Regions from separate parts of the Guptibacillus sedimenti genome, predicted to be linked through region 1. Evidence: riboswitches for the same ligand, from Rfam matches in the RefSeq annotation. Region 1 holds a riboswitch; the other holds the start of a gene.
The links. A riboswitch is a leader RNA that binds a small molecule or an ion and turns the genes downstream of it on or off. The one in region 1 is predicted to bind S-adenosylmethionine.
Positions count from the first base shown of each region.

Region 1 (9,610 bases):
TTTTCGTTTCATACCCTTCTAAGCCTACCATTTAATCCATACACCTACAACGGATTCCTCATACAAAAAACCAGTCACATTGGACTGGTTTTTATTATATCTGGTTATTTTGGATGCTGATTCATCTAGATAGTTTACGGTCGAATTCACTAACCATTTTGAGACTCCGACGGTGATCCATCTCACGCTCTTTTTCGACTTGCATACGCTTGTTGAAATTTTGGCTATATTCTGCATAACCTACTCCGTGAGACTGGTACATCGCCTTTTCCATTTCAGGTGTGTGGTTTAACCGCATGGGGCTAATAATGAATCAATCCTTTCAATATCGTTTTACTTACAAGAAATACTTTATCACGTTACATCAACAGTCCACAAACATCATATTAAGGGATGAGAGCGAGTAATGAAGGATGAACCCTGTTCTGAATAGTTAAAAAACATTGGTTCTTATCTTTTCTACCAAATCCGCCCTCATTCACACGATGCAAAACAGCTTATATATAGGAAGAAACTTAATTTTTTTAGTGCTTCGGTTGATCCAAATCTTTTATGCATTCTTGCACAAGTGTAACGGCCTGACTCATGGCAGCTCCTCCGCCGAAAGCTGCTGTTACACCTATCGTTTCAAGAATTTCCTGTTCGGAGCAGCCTTGATCAAGGCAACCTTTTGTATGATAAATAATGCAGTATTCATCTTGTGAAAAAATCGAAATCCCAAGCGCAATCATCTGCTTCTCTTTTTGACTAACTTCCCCTTCTTTGAAGCATGCTTCTGTAAATGCCGAATACTTTTTAGCAAGCTGAGGCATCTTCTCGGTAAATGTGCCTAATCCTTCTTTATAATCATGTAATGCTGCTTCTGCGAAATTGTTAAATTCCTGTTCCTGTTTCAAAACACAGGCCTCCTTTTATCTTAATTGTCCATACTAGTATGAGAAGTGGTTAACCATGCTATCCATTCTTTTCTATAGAAATGTTTTTTTGTATCGCTTACATGTGATGTATATCACACTAATAACGATCGGGATACGTTATGATGCTTATGAAGACAATATCTACTAGCAGAGGTGAAGATGATGTACGAAGGAAAAACAACACGCGTTGCATTAATTGGAACAGGATTTGTCGGGACAAGCTACGCCTTCTCGTTATTGAATCAAGAACTAGTAAATGAACTTGTATTAATTGATGTAAACAAAGAAAAGGCAGAAGGAGAAGCACGTGATTTAAATCACGGTCTACCTTTTGGCGCTCCTATGAAAATTTGGGCTGGTGACTATCAGGATTGTAAAACCGCTGACATCGTTGTGATCGCTGCAGGTGCGAATCAGGCTCCAGGCGAAACACGCTTAGACCTTATCGATAAAAATACAGCCATTTTTAAAACGATCGTATCAAGCGTAATGGAAAGTGGATTTGATGGGATTTTTATCGTCGCAACGAATCCAGTAGACGTACTTACTTATGCAACATGGAAGTTCTCCGGGTTACCGAAAGAACGCGTAATCGGCTCAGGCACGATACTTGATACCGCTCGATTCCGTTATTTACTAAGTGATTATTTTAATGTCGATTCTAGAAATGTACATGGTTATATTCTCGGTGAGCACGGCGACACCGAACTTCCAGTCTGGAGTCATGCCTCTATTGGTAGTCGACCAGTCATGTCACTCATTAAAGATAAACCAGAGGCAAAAGAAGACCTTGAGAAACTCTTTGTTAATGTGCGCGATGCCGCTTATCATATTATTAATCGTAAGGGAGCGACATACTACGGCATTGCAATGGGGCTTGTAAGGTTAACGCGAGCGATTATTCGAAATGAAAACTCAATCCTTACTGTATCTACGCTCCTTGAAGGTGAGTATGGTTTAGATGATTTGTATATCGGCGTACCTGCGATTGTGAACAACAACGGTATACGTGAGATTATTGAACTTGATCTTGATCAAACTGAGCTAGATCAATTGCACCACTCTGCCAAAACGCTAAAAGAAGCAATGAAGCCAGTATTCCAGCATTAAAAAAAGGTTCTCCGTCAAATGACGGAGAACCTTTTTTTCTTATTCGTCTACCGGTACGACAGCACCATCATATTCTTCTTCAATAAAGCTCTGAATTTCATCAGAATGTAAAACCTCAACTAATGCTTGAATCGCTTCGTTATCTTCATCACCTTTATTGACAGTAATTACGTTCACGTAAGGTGAGTCGGAATCTTCAAGAGCAATGGCATCTTCTTGAGGATTTAGACCCGCATCGATCGCATAGTTTGTGTTGATCATAACCGCATCACCTTCACCTTGCTGGTAGATCTGTGGAAGAAGTGAAGCTTCTACGTCTGTTTTAAAATCAATGTTTTTAGGGTTTTCTGCAATATCTTCTACTGTTGCATCAGAAGCCTTCACGCCTTCTTTTAGTGTGATAAGTCCTTGGGCTTCGAGTAAAGAAAGCATACGTCCATGGTCAGAAACAGAGTTACTCATAATGATCTGAGCACCATCGGGAAGCTCCTCTAAGCTCTTATAATCTTGTGAATAAACACCGATTGGCTCAATGTGAATGCCTCCAGCGTTAACAAAATCATAAGTATCGTTTTCTTCCATTTGCAACTCCATATAAGGAATGGTTTGGAAGTAGTTTGCATCTAATTCACCATTTGCTAGCGTCTTATTCGGTAGAATGTAATCCTGGAACGTTTTAACTTCTAGCTCTACGCCTTTTTCTTCAAGCATCGGCTTTGCTTCTTCAAGAATTTCAGCATGTGGAATGTTTGAAGCACCTACTACGATTTTCTTTGAATCTTCGCCTTCTCCAGATCCTTCACTGTTTCCACTATTGTTGCCACACGCTGCAAGTACTGCAAGAGTAAGGACTGCAAATAGGGATAAAAATTTCTTCATGATATTCTCTCCTTTTTTTATCGTTTATCTATAACTCGCGTTGCTAAATCTCCAGCAATCTGAAGAATCGCAACAATAACCAAAATTAATACGGTCGCAACAAGCGTCACGTCAGGATTGTTTCTTTGGAAGCCTTCAAGATAAGCGAGGTTCCCAAGTCCCCCTGCACCAACCACACCAGCCATTGCGGTGTAGCTTACAAGCGCAATCGCCGTTACGGTAATACCCGAAATGAGGGCTGGCATTGCTTCAGGAAGGAGAACTTTAAATATAATCTCCCCATTCGATGCCCCCATTGACTGAGATGCTTCAATCACACCTTTATCCACTTCCCGAAGAGCAATTTCAACCATTCGCGCATAAAATGGTGCCGCACCTGCAATAAGAGCTGGAAGAGCTGCATTCGCGCCAAGCATCGTTCCAATAATGTAAACAGAAAGCGGAATGAGTAGAATGATTAAAATGATAAACGGGATCGAGCGAAATAAGTTTACGATTCCAGCAATAATGCTATTAACAAACTTGTTCTCCCATATGTTTCCCCTTCCGGTTAGAAACAATAGTAGTCCAAGAAGAATACCGAGAATAAACGTTGCTAGCACGGAAATTGCCGTCATGTAAGCTGTTTGAATAGTCGCTTCCCACATCGATTCCCAGTTCACATTAGGAAATAGTGATTCAACCATTCGTAATCACCTCCGCTTCTACACCTTGCTCACGAACATACTTCAGTGCACTTTCGACGACAGTCGGTTCACCTTTAAGAAAGACAGATAGCTTACCATAAGGGCCATCTTGCGTATGAGAGATTTTTCCTTGAATAATGTTTACTTCAATATCAAACTGACGAATTAACTCTGTTACAAGCGGTGACCCCGTTTTACCTTTGAGGAACGTAAACTGGACGAGTTCACCCTCCTGGCTTGCTGCTAAATGTGCAATCGATTCCTTCATTTCTTCAGGCTCACTTAACTGATTCACGAAATCTTTTGTTATTTCTTCTTGCGGATGATGAAAGACTTCAAGTACTGAACCGTTCTCAACTACTCTACCGTTCTCCATCACTGCCACTCGGTGACAAATTTTACGAATAACGTGCATTTCATGGGTAATCAAGACAATAGTTAAACCAAGTTTCTGGTTAATTTCTGTCAGAAGTTCGAGAATGCTATCCGTTGTTTTAGGATCTAGAGCAGATGTTGCTTCATCACAAAGCAATACCTTAGGGTTATTCGCAAGCGCTCGCGCAATACCAACACGCTGCTTTTGTCCCCCACTTAGCTGTGATGGATAAGCGGCTTCTCGTCCTTCAAGTCCAACAAGCTTAATTAATTCATCGACACGCTTCATTCGTTTCTCTTTGGAAACACCTGATATTTCGAGTGGAAACGCGATGTTATCACGCACTGTTCTTGACCAAAGAATATTAAAGTGCTGGAAGATCATTCCGATTTCCTGTCTTGCCGCACGTAGATCTTTTCCTTTAAGAGAGGATAAATTATTTCCTGCCACCGTGACCGTACCGTCCGTCGGTCTCTCAAGCAGGTTGAGCATCCGAATTAGCGTACTTTTTCCGGCGCCACTGTATCCGATAACTCCGAAGATTTCCCCTTTTTTCACTGAAAGGTTAACATTCTTAACGGCCTCTACCTTTCCAGACTTCGAAAAGAAGGTTTTATTAATGCCTTTAAGCTCAATCACATGTCTCACATCCTTTATGCATTTGCATGTTGTACCAGCTTCCTGAAAAAGGACTTTAGTCCCATGCTTTTATTCTTTACCTTGAAGCACTTAAAAAAAATGATTTTAAAAATGCCCTTCTACTTTGAGTAGAAAGGCATGTTATCAATCAATGTCTTCCTCTCATTTCTCAAAGCAATCGCTTTGCAGGAATTGGCACCTTTTCAAACGAGTCGTTTGACGGTTGCCGGGCTTCATAGGGCCAGTCCCTCCACCTCTCTGAATAAGAGATTATAAAATTAAAATTACTTTACTGTGGTTAAGTGCTAAATTGAATTCTAGCATGGTACTTTATGAGTGTCAATTACTGAGCAAAAAGTCACAATAATCAAACATATTAACTGTTATTAACCAAGAGAAAACCATCAGCTGATTCGCCTGATGGTTTTTGTTCGCTCAGAAAGTTGTTTGTAAAGAGCTAATTTCTCAAGATCAGCATTTCCTCCACTCACAACAGCCCCAATTTTGCTACCTTCCAACCGGCTTGATTTACACAAGACAGCCGCGACAGATGCCGCACCAGCGCCTTCAACAAGTGTCTTATGTCTTTCAAGCATAAAGACGATTGCAGCAGCAATTTCTTCTTCAGAAACAGTCATCATATCGTCAACGAGTTCTTCGATAATTGGATACGTTCGTTTTCCTGCTTCCTTCACAGAGATGCCATCGGCAATCGATTTTACTGATTGAAGAACGAGAGGACCAGTACCTTTAAATCGATTCCATGTCGCAGATGCTTCCGAAGCCTGGATTCCAATGATTTTGACGTGAGGAAAGAACGACTTTATTGCCAGCGCCATTCCTGCTAATAATCCTCCACCTCCAACGGGAACAAGAATCGTATCTAAGTCAGGACATTGTTGCATCATTTCAAGTGCAACGGTTCCTTGTCCTGCCATAACAACAGGGTCGTCAAACGCATGAACAAATGTTGCCCCTTTTTCAACACGCTCTCGATCCGCTCCACTAAACGCTTCGTTATAGGATTCGCCTTCAAGTACAACCTCTGCGCCATAAGATCGGGTCGCTTCAATTTTACTTGTTGGGGTATGAATCGGCATATAAATCTTTGCTTTGATGCCTCGCTCCTTCGCAGATAGCGCTACTCCCTGAGCATGGTTACCTGCTGAAGCGGCAACGATTCCTCGAGCGGCTTCGATTTCCGTTAGTGAGGCAACCTTATTGTAAGCACCGCGTAGTTTAAATGACCCCGTTCGTTGGAGGTTCTCCATCTTTAAGAAGACATCTTTATTTGTAAACCCATTCAGCGTTGTAGATTGCTGAAGCGGTGTACGGTGAACCGCCTCCAGCAAATTCTCCATTGCTTCTACGACATGAACGTTATATTTCTCCTGGTAATTCCCAACGTCATTCACTCTCCTACAAGTTGTTTTTCTTCATACAATTTAATCTTTTCTTCAAGGGACAACGTACGAGATACTTCATCCCAACCATTTAACAGCATTTCTTTCCAATAAGGATCAATTTTGAAAGAAGCATGAATGCTTTCTCCATCACGAACTTCTTGTTTTCGCAGGTCAACTTGAAGCTCGTATCCGTCTTTTGCCTTTTGAAAAAGCTCAGCGATAACTTCTTGATCAAGCGCAACAGGAAGGATACCATTTTTTACACAGTTGTTATAAAAAATGTCAGCAAAACTCGTCGCTATGATGACGCGAAAGCCATAATCAAGCAAAGCCCACGGAGCGTGTTCTCTTGAAGACCCACACCCAAAGTTTTTTCCAGCTACAAGAATAGAGGCATGCTGATATTGCGCTTCATTTAAGCTAAAATCTTCACGAGGCTTTCCATCATCATCAAAACGCCAGTTATAGAAAAGAAATTGACCGAAGCCTTTTCGCTCAATCCTTTTCAAAAACTGCTTTGGAATAATTTGATCGGTATCGACGTTCACTTGTTCAAGGGGATAAACAATCCCTTTGTATTCATTAATCGGTTCCAGGGCGTCTCACTCCTTTTTACATCACAAGTGGTTTTATTTTTCTAGCATCAGTAAATCGTCCTTCAATAGCTGCAGCTGCAGCCATCGCTGGGCTTACAAGGTGTGTTCGGGAACCGTTGCCCTGGCGACCTTCGAAATTTCGATTAGAGGTCGACGCGCAGCGCTCTCCCGGAGGAACAATATCATCATTCATCGCAAGACACATGCTACACCCTGCTTCTCGCCATTCAAACCCAGCTTCTTGAAATACCTTATCTAGCCCTTCCGCTTCAGCAGCGTTCTTGACCGACTTAGAACCAGGTACAACTAGCGCTGTAACACTTTCATGGACTTTTCGCCCCCGAACAATTTCAGCCGCAGCTCGCAAATCACTTAATCGTGAATTCGTACACGATCCGATAAAGACATATTGAATCGCAATGTTTTGAATCTGCGTACCCGGTTTAAGATCCATATAAGCAAGGGCCTGTTTGATTGCTTTTTGGTCACCTGGATCTTCGGAATCTTCAGGGAAAGGGATTCGAGCATAGACAGAAGAGCCCATCGAAGGATTCGTTCCCCACGTCACTTGTGGTTCAATTTCTTCAGCGCCAATTTCAAGCACTTCATCATACGTTGCACCTGGATCAGTTGCAAGCTCTTTCCACTCAGCGACTGCTTCATTGAACGCTTCGTTTGCTGGAACATGTCTCTTCCCTTTTAAATAGGAAAAAGTCGTTTCATCAGGACTAATAAGTCCCGCTTTTGCACCAGCTTCGATGGACATATTACAAACGGTCATCCGCTCTTCCATTGACATGTTTCGAATCGCTTCACCCGTATACTCAACAACTGCTCCCGTCCCTGCATTCACACCAAACTTGGCAATAACGGCAAGAATTAAGTCTTTAGCTGTTACTCCAGCACCAAGACGGCCGTTCACGCGTATTTCAATGGTTTTCGGACGTGATTGCCAGAGCGTTTGTGTTGCAAGAACATGCTCTACTTCGCTCGTTCCGATTCCAAAGGCTAGAGCACCAAACGCACCATGTGTTGATGTATGACTATCTCCACAAACAATTGTTTTTCCTGGCTGAGTTAACCCAAGCTCAGGACCGATGACGTGCACAATTCCCTGATCTGGATGATTTATATCAGCAATTTCCACACCGAACTCGTTGCAATTCTCTTCTAGCTTCTCCATTTGCACCTTAGATACTGGATCATTAATAATGTGGCGTGCAATCGTAGGCACGTTATGATCCATCGTAGCAAAGGTTAAATCCGGTCTTCTTACGCGTCTATTGTTCATCCGCAGACCTTCAAAGGCCTGCGGAGAAGTGACTTCATGTACAAGATGTAAATCTATATACAGGAGATCCGGGCTACCCTCTTCTTCATGCACAACATGTTTATCCCAAATTTTCTCAATAATTGTTTTTGGCTCCACACTGATCCCCCTTTTACCTATTTGTCATTAAGCGTAGGCTTCCATGATCCCTGCCGTAGCACCGGCTTCTTCTAGTTGATAGATCACTTTCTTCACCATTGCGTCTGTTCCGAGTGCATTCGTTCGACTACTTGCTAAATCACTCGTATAATAGCCTGCATCCAGAACTTCCTTCACGGCCTTTTCGATGGCATCTGCTTCTTCCTTCATATCGAATGAATACTTCAGCATCATCGCCCCTGATAACATCATCGCAAGTGGATTCGCAATGTTCTTCCCAGCAATATCCGGTGCTGAACCGTGCACGGGCTCATACATGCCAAATCCATCACTGCGAAGACTTGCTGACGGTAGCATGCCGAGTGATCCTGTAATCATGGATGCTTCATCGCTTAAAATATCGCCAAATAGATTTTCTGTTACAATCACATCAAAATGAGCTGGGTTTTGAACCATCTTCATTGCTGCGGCATCAACCAGCATATGTTCCACTTCAACATCCGGATAAGCGAGTGCCTTTTCTTCCACAACTTCTCTCCACATTCGGCTTGATTCTAGAACGTTCGCTTTATCGACGCTTGTTAGCTTCTTATTTCGCTTCCGTGCTGCTTCAAAGCCCTGGTCAACAATTCGCTCAATTTCATCCCTTGTATAATGAAGCGTATCGACCACTTCTTTCCCGTTGTTGCGACGCTCGCTTGGTGTACCAAAATACAATCCACCTGTTAATTCACGAACAATCAACATGTCCACGCCTCTAATTCGATCTGGTTTAAGGGGAGAAGCATCGATTAAACTGTCAAATGCTGTTACTGGACGCAGGTTTGCAAACAAGCCTAGCTCTTTACGAATACCAAGAAGACCCCGTTCAGGACGAAGATGACCAGGAAGGTTTTCCCACTTAGGCCCACCAACTGCACCAAGAAGAACAGCATCACTCTTTTTACAAATGCTTAAAGTTTCTTCGGGTAAAGGCATACCTTCTTGATCAATAGCCGCCCCTCCGATTCTTGCAAAGTGAAATTCAAACGTATGGCCAAATCGATCTGCCACGGCATTCAGAACTTTCATCGTTCCTTCCATTACTTCTTTGCCAATGCCATCACCTGGTAATACCGCAACTTTTCTCTTCATCCTTCTAACCTCCCTGTTAGACGTGCGCTTGTTTTTTTACTTGATAGCTTTCTCGAGCAAGAACGCGATTCACTGCGTTTAAGTAAGCAATTGCTGAGGACTCTAGAACATCTTGAGCAGTGCCTCGACCATTCGATTCAATTCCGTTGTACATAACACGAACATGAACTTCAGCAAGAGCATCTCTGCCACCGCCAACCGAATTAATCCGATAATCTTGAAGTTGAAGCGTGCCTGGGATCATTTCTTCAAGCGTGTTGTAAATGGCTTCCACACTACCAGAACCCGTTCCAGCTTGCTGAATCATCGTTCCATCAGGCTTCTCGATTGAAATTGTAGCCGTCGGAATATTTGCTGTCCCATATTGAACTTGAATACTATGAATCTCATATTTATCAACAAATTCATCTGTTTGAATATCCGTTAATAGTGCGAACA
Region 1 covers NZ_JAQQWV010000001.1:806,225-815,834, reverse strand. Annotated here, with positions in the region: gene PQ578_RS22550 (YuzK family famiily protein) at 122-262, opposite strand; gene PQ578_RS03965 (carboxymuconolactone decarboxylase family protein) at 525-896, opposite strand; gene PQ578_RS03960 (L-lactate dehydrogenase) at 1,077-2,027, shown strand; gene PQ578_RS03955 (MetQ/NlpA family ABC transporter substrate-binding protein) at 2,067-2,906, opposite strand; gene PQ578_RS03950 (methionine ABC transporter permease) at 2,924-3,592, opposite strand; gene PQ578_RS03945 (methionine ABC transporter ATP-binding protein) at 3,585-4,607, opposite strand; SAM riboswitch class I at 4,767-4,876, opposite strand; gene ilvA (threonine ammonia-lyase) at 5,012-6,022, opposite strand; gene leuD (3-isopropylmalate dehydratase small subunit) at 6,019-6,609, opposite strand; gene leuC (3-isopropylmalate dehydratase large subunit) at 6,626-8,038, opposite strand; gene leuB (3-isopropylmalate dehydrogenase) at 8,066-9,172, opposite strand; gene PQ578_RS03920 (2-isopropylmalate synthase) at 9,189-9,610, opposite strand, start outside.

Region 2 (9,610 bases), on a different contig from region 1:
TATCTTTTAGTTCCCTCCATGCTCCTGTGAGGAAAGGCCACCCTCCATAAAAAAAGATAACAGTCGAAAGAGCAAATAAAATGTAGAGATCTCCCGTGAATCTTAAGTTTAGATTAACGAAATTTTGTAACATAGGTGACAAAACGAGTATAGGTAGTGTGATTAATAAAGAAAGATAAAACCTCTTTTTAAAATCTTCTACCATATGTGCGTGATGAGAACTGTGATCTTGCTTATGTTCGGAATGGTGATGTTCTTCATGCTTAGAATGGTCCATACTAGCCTCCTTCTTTTAGTATAAGATGGTAGATGTTATTCATCTTCACTTATTGTTCCCAAAAAATATCCAGATTTGATCGAGATAATGTGAAAGAAAAAATGACCACCAATTAGGCAGTCATAGTCGTGGGTAACCATTAATTATGGAGATTCATTTTTCCACTTGTAACCTACACCCCAGATGGTGATTAAATGGTTGGTGATTTGAAAGTCCGCATGTCTACACTTTTCACGCAAATTTCGAATATGTGAATCAATCGTGCGTCCTTCTGTGTTTGATTCAAATCCCCAAATCAACTGGATCAGATGTTCTCGGCTAAATACTTTTTCGGGATTTTTCAAGAATAGGCCAAGCAACTTAAATTCAATGGGAGTCATAGGAATAGGCACACTATAATATGATACGAGATGTTTGTCTGCATCCCAGGTTAGTCCTTTGAAGATCACTTGATTTTGATTAACTTGTTTTACGCGTCGAGCCAAAGCTTCCATTCTAGCAAGAAGAACACGTTCATCAAATGGTTTTGTGATGTAATCATCTGCGCCTAACTTGAATCCTTTAACAATATCTTCATTTTGCTCTCTTGCTGTTAACATGATAATCGGCACCTCTGATTGATTTCGGATTTCTTCACACGTCGCAAAGCCGTCCATGTCGGGCATCATTATATCTAACAAAACGAGATCTATTTTGTGTTCAGTTAATCTATGTAGTGCTTCTATGCCTGTATATGCTTCATAAATGGTGTACCCATTTGGTTTCAAATAAAGAGAGATTAGCTCTACCATCCGCTCTTCATCGTCTACAATCAGCACATTTTTCACGTGATTCACCTCCTAACAAAACAATGGTGATCGTTGTCCCTTTTCCTTTTTGACTTTCCGCCTTTATACTACCTCCATGCTTCTCGATAATTTCTTTAGCGATAGCAAGACCAAGTCCAGAACCTCCGTACTTTCTTGAACGTGACTTATCAACCCGATAGAGACGTTCAAAAATGAAAGGCAAATCCTTTTCAGGAATTCCTTCTCCCTCATCAATTACTCTAACAATCACGTCGCTTTGAAAAGATTGAACTTCGATGAGTACCGTTTTTCCTGACTCACTATAATGCAGAGCATTGTCCAAAAGGTTTAAAATCACTTGAGAAAACCTTGTAGAATCAATATCAAGATGGATTTTATTCTGACAGGACACGATAAGATTAATCCCCTTACCTTCAAAAGCAGGCCTTACTTTCTCCCTTACCTGATGAATCAACGAACACAATTCGACTTCCTCACGATCGATCACAAATCCTTGTTGGTCCATTTTAGCCATATCAAACAAATCTCGAACGAGAGAAGTTAAGTTCTCTGATTCTTCTTTAATAATTGAAAGATAAGTACTTCTCTCTGTAGAAGATAACTCTTCTCGTTGAGCGATGTCTGCATAACCACTCAAATAAGTTAACGGTGTTCTTAGTTCATGAGCAATATTCGCTAGAAAATCACTACGATCATTTTTTAATCGGAGCAAATCATCTGATAAGCTTTGAATCCCTTTCGCTAATTCACCTAATTCGTCGTTTCGATCCACTTTTAAGGAGACATTATGATCCCCTGTGCTCATTTGCTGCGTTGCTACTTTCATCTCAATCAATGGACGTGTAATCATCCTTGAAAGATAAATAATTGTAATAACGGTGAGGAAGAGTGCGAGACCACTAATGATCAAAAATTGGGTTGTTAAATGATCGCGTACTTCGCGAATACTCTTTGTATCGAGGATCATATAGACGTTTCCGACAAGCTCATCATTTACCACGATGGGAGAACCGGTCATAACATAAGGTTCATTGCCCCAATCGCCTTCCACTATATCTCCTGACACTGGAAGAGGAGATGATGAGGCAAGGGTTGTTCTGATCATAGACGTCACAGTATTCGAATGAACGAGAACGCTATTCCTTTCATCTGTAATAATTACTTGAGTTTCAGCTTCAGATTCCATTAGAGCAACGTGTTCCATTGTTTCACGATCGAAATGTTTTTCTAGGACATCTCTATGACTGTTTCCCCGCGCTAGAAGGGCATCAGTTTCAGCCATAATCCGCTCATTTAAAAAGCCGAAGTATAGCACCAGAAACAAAATCCCCTCAAGGAGTAAGATGCTTGTAAGAAAAAACAGACCTAATTTTGTTGCTAATTTACTTTTTCTCTTCAATCTCATTTCTCTCTCCTTGTCTTCAGCTATTCTACCAGCATTATATCGAGAAAGTGTGCAGCTTGTCTGCTTTGTTTCAAGATGAACAAATTGGTGATAAAAAAAGAAGCCTGCTTATGATTCAACAGACTTCTTAACTCATTCTACAATTATGCTGCTAATTTCTTACACTCTTCCGCACATTTAAAACATGACTCTGCACAATCCTGACAGTGTTTGTGATCGTGCTTTTTACACTCGTTTCCACATGCCTCACAAATGGTAGCACATGCTTGAGCAAGTTCAGAGGCAAATGGGGTTCCTCTTACAAGGGCTTGTTCAAGAAATCCACAGATATCCGCACATTCTCTGTCCAAACGAATACACTCAACCATCATTTTTACATCTTCTTCTTTTAAACAAGCGTCATAGCAGTGATTGCATGCAGTCATACATTCGTGGAGTGTTTGAATCATTGAACCGTACTTTTCATGTGACATGATTAAATTCCTCCTTAATAATGTAATACACTGTCATATTTTCCTATTTACTTGATAATAAACGTAAAAACGAAATAAAGTTGCTAAGATGTAAATTTCATTAATTCTGCACAAATTCTGGATAATTTGAGGGAATTGTTGAAAGTTTAAGTAGGAGACATGATGTCGCAATTAGTTTATTTTACCCTGATCGATTAAAGTGACCCAAGATTCCCCGCCATCTTTTGTTTGATAGAGACTACCATCAGATGTATGAAAAGAAATCTCATTTTCATTTTGTGGATTCACCGCGAGATAATCAATCGCCTTTTCTATTTTGTTCGGCATAGAAATGGGCGTTTCTTCTCTGTTCTTAAGGGACACAAGTTGGCTAGCTGCTCCCTGTTTGGCGAAGATGATACGGTCTTTAAGAAAGACCATTGAGGTGATAGAGCTGCCCTTTGTCATTGGTGTAAACGACTCTCCTTGATCTTCAGAAAGGTAAAGTCCCTTTGGCGAAGTTATGGCTACGACGTTAGCATCACTAGGGTGAGCGAAAATCCCATTAATTTGATCGGGAGTCCCCTTTAAGTTTACTTGATTCCAATCACTTGCATCCTCACTATAATAAACACCTATGTCCATTTCGCTGTTCTTCTGTTGATTTACGGCATAAATGCTGTGCGTTTCATAGCCTACCGCTAAATAGTGAAAATCAGATTCTCCTTGAAAACCTAGCTGCTCGAGCGTCTTTCCTCGATCAGTACTTTTGATTAATCCGAGCGGATTTGGTAAATCGGATGCTTCGCCAGGGTGTCCACTACTATAAAAACCATCAGACGCGGCCTGGAAGCCCATATAGTCATGGTTGTTTGCTTTAGCTTCATACCAGGTTCCATCAAGATAAATCAGCGGTCCTAGATGAGTCGCCACGAATAATTCATGTTGATTGCCAGGATACCCGATTCCATGAACATGGTTAATTTGCTTGCGTGAAGTCGGTTTATAAAAGTTTGATTCTGATAACGATGCCGTTTCTTTTTCTTTCTTTTGGGTTTCCTTTACCTCATTATTGCTTTCTACTGGTTTTGAGTTTTCTTCCTGACATCCTGCAATAATAAGAAGCAGCGCCCCAAAAATTATTATCCAATGTTTCTTCAAAACAATTCATCCTTTATGTGTTGTCTTATTCATTCGCCATTGCGCGACATCTATAAACTTTATTGCTCAATAGGAGATAATTCATCTTCCGTTACCCATTTATGATTGGTTACCTCTTCGCCTCCAGTTGTCGGCATATAGTCTATCATATAAACAGTAGTTTGGTTGGCTGAATCAATTGTTGCATTGGCTCCTTCCATCCCTTTCATATGGGAAGCATTAAGCGTTACTTCTGTACCGGGTGTTAAAGGCGCGTTATCAGGTTGATCAAGTTCCTCGTGGATCACCCATTTGTGATTCTCTACAAGTTCTCCACCATTCGTAGGCATATAGGAAACAACATATGAGGTAGTTTCAAAAGCTCCTGAGATCGTGGCTTCTGCACCTTTCATTCCTTTCATATGATCTGTTTCAATGATTGCTTTACTGCCTTCTGGATAAGCAGGATTTTCAGCCCTTTTTAACCCTTCAGGTACTTCTGAAGAGCCGGAGTGTTCCATCTCTTCCATGTGATTCTCGGAGTTTGCTGAAGTGTTAGAAGTCGATTGGTTGTTTTCGGACTCCTGATTTATGCCCTCGTTATTGTTTCCACATGCTGCAAGAATAAGTGATAGTGATAATCCTAATCCTAAAATAACTTTTTTTGTTTTCATATATACCCTCCTATGATTGGTTTCATTTACCATCAAAGACTACTTTATCTAGAAATTGTGCACTTATCGTGCAGATTGAATTTGTTCACAGTATGATCAAAAGTTGTCTATCTTAAATAAATCACAAAAAAACAGCCGCTCAATTGAGTGGCTGACTTCTCTTTATGCTTGCTCAGGTGGTTCACCAATAACGCGTACTTCACGTTCAAGCTCGACATCAAACTTTTCTTTTACTGTTCTTTGAACGTGATGAATCACATCCAAATAGTCTGTTGCAGTAGCATTATCGATATTTACAATAAATCCAGCATGCTTTTTAGAAACTTCGGCCCCACCGATTCGTGTACCTTGGAGTTCAGAGTCCTGAATTAATTTACCTGCAAATAGTCCAGGAGGACGTTTAAATACACTACCACAAGAAGGGTATTCTAGCGGCTGTTTTGTTTCGCGCTTCTCAGTTAGGTCATCCATGATCGCTTTGATTTCATTATAGTCGCCATCTTTTAGAGCGAAGGTTGCTTCTAAAACAAGCAAACCTTTTTCATCTACGTTACTGTGACGATAAGATAAATCAAGTTCATCAGCGGTTAATTTAATTAACTTTCCTTCTTTCGTTACAGCGAGCACACTTTCGAGACAATCAGCTATCTCTCCACCGTATGCTCCTGCGTTCATATAAACAGCTCCACCAACAGAACCTGGTATACCACATGCAAACTCGAGACCGCTAAGTTTGCCATCACGCGCAAATTCAGATGCATCAATAATTCGAGCGCCTGCTTGAGCAATCACTTTTTTGTCTTTTTTATTAATCGATTTTAAAGAAGATAGATTCAAGACAATACCGCGAATACCACCATCTTGAATGATTACATTCGAACCTTTCCCGAGTATCGTTAAAGGATATTTTTTTTGAAAAGCATATTCTACCGCAGCTCTTGCATCTTCAATTGTGTTAGGAAAAACAAGAACATCTGCACATCCACCCATCCTAGTATAGGTGTGGGCATTTAAAGGCTCATTTATTTTCAATTCCGCTTCTGGCAAAATCGAGCGGAGTTCATTTATTACATTTTGATTATCCATAGGCTACCTCGCTTATAAAACAAGTTCTTTTTGTTATGATTTCATTAGAGTTTCGTTGTGTCACATATTCAAACACATTTAAAATAATAACACAACTGATGTCTGAATATGATCATTTTGACAAAAGAAGCTACTATTTTCAAATGAATCTTACGCTAAGGATATAAAAAGCAAGATTTTTCATTGCGAAAAGCTGCTTTTATAACAAAAATCGGGCCGGGATCAATCGTAAAATGTATTGATGTTTTATTACATGCAGACATATCTGTATTGGTTCCATTTTCACTTTCTTTTTATCGTTATTGCCAATACGTTACTGGCCTATTCTTTTTGCAGTAAAAAACGGAGAGGTTTCCCGCTCCGTTTTGTCATCATCTATGCCTTCTGTCGATATGCCGTATTGTTTTTCTTTAACGATTCATCTGATCCAAACAGAAAATGTTTCTCCATATTTGGAGAGTAAATAGAATTCACAGCTTTTCTACCTACTGTTTCAGCGACTTCTCTCAACATACTTGGAGAAGCACCACAACATAGTCCAAAATAATTTACCCCGACACTTTTTGCTTCTTTTGCCCATTCTGCTAATTCATAACGGTTGCAATAAAGTGGATCGAGAGATGTTGGAAAGGTTGTCTCTGTAGGCAATGTACAGGCACAGCCGCCATCAGGTAAGTTAAAAAATGTTGGATGTTCTTCTGTGGTGCGATAAGGAATGGGGAGTGCGCCAACATATCCAGTAACAGACTGCCTAATCTTCTCGATGTATGGCTGCATTGTAGCGGGTCCTCGAAAACAGTTCATTCCTACAACTAGCGCTCCATGTTCTTCTAGCAACCGGCAAGCTTCCTCAACGGTATAGCCGTCTCTTAAAATGTTTTCACTCATAAGTCCAAGTGTAATAACTGCTGGAAGATCATGTTTTTGAATTTCTTCTAAGGCTATTTTCGCTTCTTCGTAATAATAAAATGTTTCCCCATTAATGAAATCAACGCCTTCTTCTTTACTCCATTTTACCATTTCAGCAAACATGGAACGAATTTGTTCTTTACTGTCTTCATCGTCAGGGTCAAATAGATTTGTGTTTGATATATTGCCTGCTACAAGTGCTTCTTCTTCAGGGTGTTCTTTTGCTACCTCTTTTGCAAGACGAATCGCTTGTCGATTGAGGGGCTCTAGCAACTCTTCTTTTCCAATAATTCTCATTTTCTCTCGGTGGCCATTATACGTAAAAGCTAGCACGACATCAGATCCTGCAAGCATATAATCTCGATAGGTTTGTTTAAGAGCTTCGGGATTATCTAGGGCAACTTCTGGCACGAATGATCCTGCTTGGAGATAACCACGTCGTTCTAATTCAAACAGATAACCTTCCCCGCAAATGACTGGGCCATCTTGCAGGCGTTGTTGAAGTGTTCTTTTCATGTGTAACAGCTCCTTATTCTCTGTAAAATAAAAAATCCCTCTTCTTAAAAAATAAGAAGAGGGATTACTAACAGAATCCTCCTCTTATCTTCCAGATGACATCATCTGTAGGATTTGGCACCAGCTTCAACTGAAGTTGAAAGGTTGCCGGGCATCATAGGGCCTATTCCCTCCGCCACTCTTGATAAGAGTATTGATTTAATTTTCGAACATGTTTGAAATTATAGACCTGGTATAATGAAATGTCAATGCTTTATCTGATAATTATGAAATGTCAGGATCATCGTCCTCTTTTTAATCGATAAATGCGATCTTCCCGTCCAAGCGGCTCAACAGACATGGAGCCCGATGCCACATAAGAATCGAGATACGTGCAAACTGCATAGTAAATTTTCGGTTTCTTTGTCGAGTAGCGTTTGTCTTGAACTTTTCCTTCTTTGATTAAGAGCTCGCAAATCATCAACGCACTCTCTGTACCTTGTTGAATATAGCCGTCTATCGCTTTCTGAGTTGGAAACGAAAGATCTCCCACAAAATAAGTTTCTTTCGGTTTCTCACTTGTTATTTCTTGTAAAGGTTCCTGCGCTTCTTCAGCGAACAAATCAAAAGAGCCTTGTAACTCATCTTGAGTTAGAGTTTCTTTAGGTTTCAAGTCTTCTTTTTTCTGTGTTGGGATATCTAAAGCCTCTAACGTATTACTACCTCTTTGTAACGCTTCTTTTTCTTCACGGTAACTTCTGATTAAACTATTTAACCGTTTTTCTTGTCGATCAAGTAACGGAAGTTGTAAGGAAAGTGGCTCTTCAATATCGGTTGGTAGCTTCAAACCTTCAGGGATGTCATATGTAGGAGAGCCGTTTTGCATTTTTAATAAGAGTTCATCTAACTCATAATCAATTTTTGTAAAACCTTGTACAACTTCTTTTACGATGGTACCTGGTAAGCCAGTGTGTTCTTCGAAATGATTAATACCAAAACGACGCACTTCACCTGTTTTTACATGTCGAACAATATATTGATAGCGTAATGCACGACCACATTCGCATTTTAGATCTTCTGAGACAGCGCCTGCATCCAGGTAATCGTCTAGTATCCAATCGTCAAGCAACATTCCAATTTCCTCATCAGTAGCTCCGTTTGGAATCATTCTTCCTTTACTTTGAGCAATCACATTCGCAAATGCTGTTTTTTTACCTCGTTTAAGAATATTCATAAGATATGATTGTTGGTCAAATGTAAGATCTTGTAGTATTTGATCTCTCTCAGAGTTCGTAAGGCTCTTTGTCATATAAATCCCTCTCTATGCAATAGTAACGCCATTATAACAGGTATTGCTGTTGTGATGACCCGATCAACTTAATTCTTATAAGAAGAAAAGCCAATCCTGAAAACGAATTGGCGATTTGTTAGGAAAATTTATTTTCTTTCAGGCATAAATGATAAAGATCCTCTGGCACCAACTACAACTCTTTTGGAAACAACTTTTCCGCCTTCATCGTATAAAAGATAGAGTTTTCCTTCTTTCACTTCTCCTTTTATATAAGAAGCTGATGGGTATAGGTCCTTTAAATCATCTATTTGATATACTTTTACCCGTTCTCTAGTTTGATCGAACACTTCAAGTGAAGTAATTTGTTTATTTTCTCTAAAAATATAAATATCGTTATATCCAGACTTTATGCTTGTATCTTCCCCCATTAACTCAAAAGGTAGGCTTTCACGTTGATAATCCGTGTATAGTCCAGATCCAATCCAGATGCATAGTAAACTAAAAACAATCATTAAACCTTTCATATTTTGTCTCCTTACTCACAAGTTGAACTCAAGCTAGCTTGTTTTCAGTGTATGCATTAAAAAATGGTTGGTGTGATTGCCTTTGTATATAAAAAGACGCCACCATTTATGGTGAGCGTCTTTTTATTCGTGCTATTTTCCTGCGTTTTCTAGTTTCTTCACTTGCTTACTACGAAGCTGACCGCAAGCTGCATCAATGTCTGTCCCGTTCTCATGACGGATCACGCAGTTAATGCCGTTCTTCTTAAGCGTATCATAGAACGCAAGAATCGATTCTTTTTCACTACGCTGATAAGAGTGATCATCAACCGGGTTGTATGGAATCAAGTTTACGTATGAAAGATGGCGCTTATCAGCTAGTAGATTGGCGAGTTGTTTCGCTTCTTCTACGTGATCATTAACATCTCTCAACATGATATACTCGAACGTAATTCTGCGGTTGGTTTTCTCAAGATAGTAATCAATTGCAGGCATTAGTTTTCCAAGTGGATAAGCTTTATTGATTTTCATAATCTTGGTTCGAAGCTCATCATTAGGCGCGTGAAGTG
Region 2 covers NZ_JAQQWV010000003.1:229,113-238,722, forward strand. Annotated here, with positions in the region: gene PQ578_RS15620 (heavy metal translocating P-type ATPase) at 1-277, opposite strand, end outside; gene PQ578_RS15625 (response regulator transcription factor) at 421-1,104, opposite strand; gene PQ578_RS15630 (sensor histidine kinase) at 1,076-2,491, opposite strand; gene PQ578_RS15635 (four-helix bundle copper-binding protein) at 2,635-2,964, opposite strand; gene PQ578_RS15640 (F510_1955 family glycosylhydrolase) at 3,136-4,104, opposite strand; gene PQ578_RS15645 (YdhK family protein) at 4,164-4,757, opposite strand; gene murB (UDP-N-acetylmuramate dehydrogenase) at 4,920-5,843, opposite strand; gene PQ578_RS15655 (homocysteine S-methyltransferase family protein) at 6,219-7,268, opposite strand; SAM riboswitch class I at 7,350-7,459, opposite strand; gene PQ578_RS15660 (DUF3895 domain-containing protein) at 7,549-8,556, opposite strand; gene PQ578_RS15665 (hypothetical protein) at 8,685-9,062, opposite strand; gene rlmN (dual-specificity RNA methyltransferase RlmN) at 9,195-9,610, opposite strand, start outside.
Region 2: linked by a shared signal. The riboswitch ahead of PQ578_RS15655 (homocysteine S-methyltransferase family protein) and the one ahead of PQ578_RS03945 (methionine ABC transporter ATP-binding protein) in region 1 are both predicted to bind S-adenosylmethionine.